2 regions of the Sphingomonas sp. R86521 genome follow, and region 2 is predicted to be linked to the other one. Evidence: riboswitches for the same ligand, from Rfam matches in the RefSeq annotation. Region 2 holds a riboswitch; the other holds the start of a gene.
The links. Region 2 has a riboswitch for thiamine pyrophosphate ahead of thiC (phosphomethylpyrimidine synthase ThiC). Riboswitches for the same ligand answer to the same signal wherever they lie in the genome.
Positions count from the first base shown of each region.

Region 1: another riboswitch for thiamine pyrophosphate. It lies ahead of SJY20_RS10755 (TonB-dependent receptor); the one in region 2 lies ahead of thiC (phosphomethylpyrimidine synthase ThiC).

Region 1 covers NZ_JAXHBY010000001.1:2,323,845-2,326,235, reverse strand. Annotated here, with positions in the region: gene SJY20_RS10760 (SDR family oxidoreductase) at 1-499, shown strand, start outside; TPP riboswitch at 731-840, shown strand; gene SJY20_RS10755 (TonB-dependent receptor) at 903-2,391, shown strand, end outside.
Region 2 covers NZ_JAXHBY010000001.1:3,538,989-3,541,379, reverse strand. Annotated here, with positions in the region: gene SJY20_RS16330 (ferritin-like domain-containing protein) at 1-14, shown strand, start outside; gene SJY20_RS16325 (ferritin-like domain-containing protein) at 36-1,046, shown strand; TPP riboswitch at 1,131-1,252, shown strand; gene thiC (phosphomethylpyrimidine synthase ThiC) at 1,287-2,391, shown strand, end outside.

The DNA.
Region 1 (2,391 bases), 1.2 Mb from region 2:
CAACCCGCGCATCGCGACCGAACTCGCGGGTGCGGCGTTGATTGCACGCCGCATCGACGTGCGCACCATCAGACTGCCGCAGGTGCACGACACTACCAAGGCCGGGCTGATCACCCCGCTGATAGCGGAGGCGCGTCGTGCGGGCGCGGTAGCGTATCTCGGCGAGGGGCACACACGCTGGGCCGCAGCGCACGTCAGCGACGTGGCAAGGCTTTACGTACTGGCATTGGAGAACGGGGAGCCGGGCGCGCGTTACCACGCCTCGGTCGAAGAGGGCGTCACCGCACGCGCCATCGCCGAGGCGATCGGAAAGGGAACCGGGCTGCCCGTCCGCTCGGTCGCAGCCGACGAGGTCCAGCGCTATTTCGGCTGGATGGCACCGTTCGCAGGTCTAGACATGACCGCATCCAATGCCTGGACGCGCGCGCGCCTTGGATGGCAACCGACGGGTCCTGACCTGCTCACGGACCTCGCCGCGACGGATTTTTCGGCGCTCTAAGGCTTGATCAACGGCCATCGCTCGCTGGCGTGCCGAGCCGGCGAGCGACGACGTACGCCGTTTTCCGAGATGACGGGATCGTCGATGCCAATTCGAGTGGTGATGCCTACGCGCTACCGAGGCGAAGGGATGTCCGTTCGGGTAGTGTCTGAACTTTCGCGAATGGCGACTTCTAAGTCGCGATTTATAGCGCCGATAAAAGTTTCCACACGCGACCGAACAGCCTAGACGGCGCCATCCCCGGGGGGCCGCTGATGCGCGGCTGAGAGGTGGGCCGCAGCCCATGACCCGCTGAACCTGATCCGGTTGATACCGGCGTAGGGAGGGTTGGCGGCGCGTCCGTCGTCCCTCCGTGTGGAGTGGACCCGAGACGATGCCGGCTGTGATCCCGTGTTATGAAGTGATGTTGAGGCGCAGCGCGTTGGCGCTGGCGGCGGGGCTGTTGGCGATGCCTGGCGCCGCCTGGGCGCAAGACGCCGACGACCAGAATACGGACATCCGGGTGGTCGGTCACCGCGACCCCGAGGGGCTGTTGCCCGATCAGACCGTTCCCAATGCGGTAAGCGCGATCTCAGGCGATTTCATCGTCAAGCAGGCACCGACGCTCAATGCGTTCCAACTCGTGAACCTGTTGCCCGGGGCAAACGTGTCGTCGAGCGATCCTTACGGCCTCTCGACGAGTTCGAGCCTGACGTTGCGCGGGCTTGGGCAGGACGAGATCGGCGTGCTGATGGAGGGGGCGCCGCAGAACGACATCGGCTATTACTACGCCTATCCCTCGCAGTTCGCCGATCCCGAGAATCTGAAGCAGATCGCGCTTGCGCCGGGCGGCGTGGACATCGACGCGCCGACCGTAGTCGGAGCGGGCGGGTTGCTGTCGCTTTCGCTCGACGATCCGCGCGCGCGGGCAGGGGCGCTGGTGGACCTGTCGCTTGGATCCTACGCCGCACGGCGCGCCTTCGTGCGGGTGGATAGCGGCACGATCGGCAAGACCGGGCTGAAGGCGTTTCTCTCCTACTCGAACACCCGTGCCGACAATTGGCGGGGCGCGGGGTATGATACGCGCCAGCATGTCGACGCCAAGCTGCTGAACGAATGGGGCGACGGTAACCGTGCCAGCCTCGCGCTGTCGTTCAACGACGCCAACAGCTCGAGCTATCCCAGCCCGACACTCGCCGACTGGAAGGCGGAGGGGCGGAACTTCAACTACAATGCACAGTACACCCCCGGGAACACGAACTACTGGCGGCTGTATCGCGCGCCGTTCCGCAACCTGTACGCGTCGGCGCCGGTCCACCTGAAGCTCGGCGATCGGCTCGCGCTCGACAGCACGAGCTATCTCCAGTTCGGCTATGGCAACTCGCCGTACGGTACCGAGCTCGCTACGACGGGCAATTACCTCGGCACCGAAGCGCTCGGCCCGATTGCGTTGCCGGGCGCCGTCGATGGGGTCGCGACGGTCTTGGGCAATTACACCGGCGACCAGGCCCGCGCGGGCAACGTCACCAAGCTGACCTATCAGGCGGGCGCGCACCGCATCACCGCCGGCCTGTGGTTCGATCGCGGCACCGACCGCGTCACGCAATCCTACACGTCCATCGGCGCGGACGGCGAGCCGATCGACCGCTGGGGCTACCGTGCCAAGGCGATCCGCACCGCCGACGGCCGCCTTCTCGCCTATGAGAACCAGCGCACCGTCACCATCACCAAGGCGTTCTTCATCGCCGACCAGATCGCGGTGACGCCGCGATTTGCGGTCGATGTCGGGTTCAAGGGTGTCGATGTGCTGCGCAACGGTCGCACCTATCTGCCCGGCCCGCAGGGCAAGGTGCGCCGCGACGGTTTCGCCGCGCTGCCGCGCGCGGCTGTGCATTATGCCCTCGACGACCGGC
Region 2 (2,391 bases):
CGAACAACGCCTGATCCGAGCAGAGGACAAGTAAGATGATCCAGAACAATCTGATGCTCGAGATCCTCGAGCGTTCCGACGAGCGTCGCAATGCCCGCCGCAAGTTCATGAAGTTCGCTGGCGGCGGCATCGCCGCTACTGCGGGCATGTCGCTGCTGTCTGCATGCGGACAGGACGACGGCGAGAACCTGCCGACGCCGACCCCGACGCCGACCGCGACTGCGCCGGTTCAGACCGACGTCGACGTGCTGAACTTCGCACTGAACCTCGAATATCTCGAGGCGACGTTCTACTCCTACGCAGCGTTCGGCGCGCCGCTTTCGCCAGCTGTCACCAACGGCGTCGGTACCGCGGGTACCGTCACCGGCGGTCGTGCGGTGAACTTCACCGATCCCGTCGTGCAGCAATATGCGCGTGAGATCGCCGGCGACGAAGTCGCGCACGTCAACTTCCTGCGCAACGCACTGGGCAGCGCAGCGGTCGCTCTTCCGGCCCTCAACATCGATGGCGGCGCAAACGGCGCCTTCACCGCGGCAGCACGCGCTGCCGGGCTGGTCCCCGCAACCGGCACCTTCGATGCCTACGCGAGCGACGAGAACTTCCTGCTCGCAGCGTTCATCTTCGAGGACGTCGGCGTCACCGCGTACAAGGGTGGTGCCGCACTGCTGACCAGCAAGGTCTATCTCGAAGCGGCAGCGGGCCTTCTCGCGGCCGAGGCCTATCACGCCGGCCTGATCCGCACCGTCCTGTACGCAAAGGGTGTCCAGACCCCGTCGCTGCGGACCTCGGCGGATGCGATCTCGAACGCCCGCGATTCGCTCGATGGCGCATCCGACCTCGACCAGGGCATCACCGGAACGGGCACCGGCCTGACCGGCACGTCCAACATCGTGCCGACCGACGCCAGCGGCATCGCGTTCAGCCGGACGGTCGCTCAGGTGCACAACATCGCCTACCTGACCAACACCGCCAAGATCGGCGGCGGGTTCTTCCCGTCGGGCACCAACAACCGCACCGACGCCCTGCGGACCAGCGGCGCGAACTGATCCTTCGCCTTGCTTAAAAAGGGCCGTACCGGGCAACCGGTGCGGCCTTTTTCATTTGTAGTGCTGCGCCTTGCGCCTATGCTCGCTTCATCCCCGGGGGGCTGCTTCGTCGCAGCTGAGAGGAAGGCCGCAGCCTTCGACCCGCTGAACCTGATCCGGCCCCATGTACTGGGCTTACCGGCGTAGGGAGGGAGCGGTGTCCGCCCGGAGCCCGTTTTCTCCCATAGATGGAGAACAGACGTGGCCGACATCGAAAGCATCATCGAGCGCACCCCGACCCCGCAGCCGGCGGCTCAATCCTCAATCGGCGTCACCACCGGCCCGATCCGCGGATCGCGCAAAATCCACGTCGCGGTGCCCGGCAGCCCGGACGTCCGCGTCGCGATGCGCGAGATCGTGCTCGACCCATTGTGCAGCGAACCCCCGTTGCGCGTCTACGACACCAGCGGCCCCTACACCGATCCCCGCGCGACGATCGACATCGACGCCGGCCTGCCGCCGATCCGCAGCGGCTGGATCGCCGCACGCGGCGACGTCGAGAGCTACGAACCCCGCGAAATCCGCCCCGAGGACAATGGCCAGCTCGGTCCCGACCGTTCGGGCGGCGTCCCCCAATTCCCCGGCGCCCACCGCCGTCCCTTACGCGCCAAGCCCGGCCTCAACCTCAGCCAGATGCACTACGCGCGCCGCGGCATCATCACGCCCGAGATGGAATACGTCGCCACCCGAGAGAACCTCGGCCGCGCAATGCTCAAGGACTACAAGCGCGACGGCGAGAGCTTCGGCGCGTCGATCCCGGACTACGTCACCCCCGAATTCGTCCGCGACGAAATCGCCCGCGGCCGCGCAATCATTCCCAACAACGTCAACCACCCCGAATCCGAACCGATGGCGATAGGCCGCAACTTCCTGGTCAAGATCAACGCCAACATCGGCAACTCCGCGGTCGCCAGCAACGTCGCCGCCGAAGTCGACAAGCTCGTCTGGTCGATCCGCTGGGGCGCGGACACGGTGATGGACCTCAGCACCGGCCGCAACATCCACGACACCCGCGAATGGATCCTGCGCAACTCGCCGGTCCCGATCGGCACCGTCCCGATCTACCAGGCGCTCGAAAAGGTCGGCGGCGTCGCCGAGGACCTCACCTGGGAGATCTTTCGCGATACCCTCATCGAGCAGGCCGAGCAGGGCGTCGATTACTTCACGATCCACGCCGGCGTCCGCCTCGCCTATGTGCCGATGGCGGCCAAGCGCGTCACCGGCATCGTCAGCCGCGGCGGCTCGATCATGGCGAAATGGTGCCTCAGCCACCACAAGGAGAGCTTCCTCTACGAGCGCTTCGACG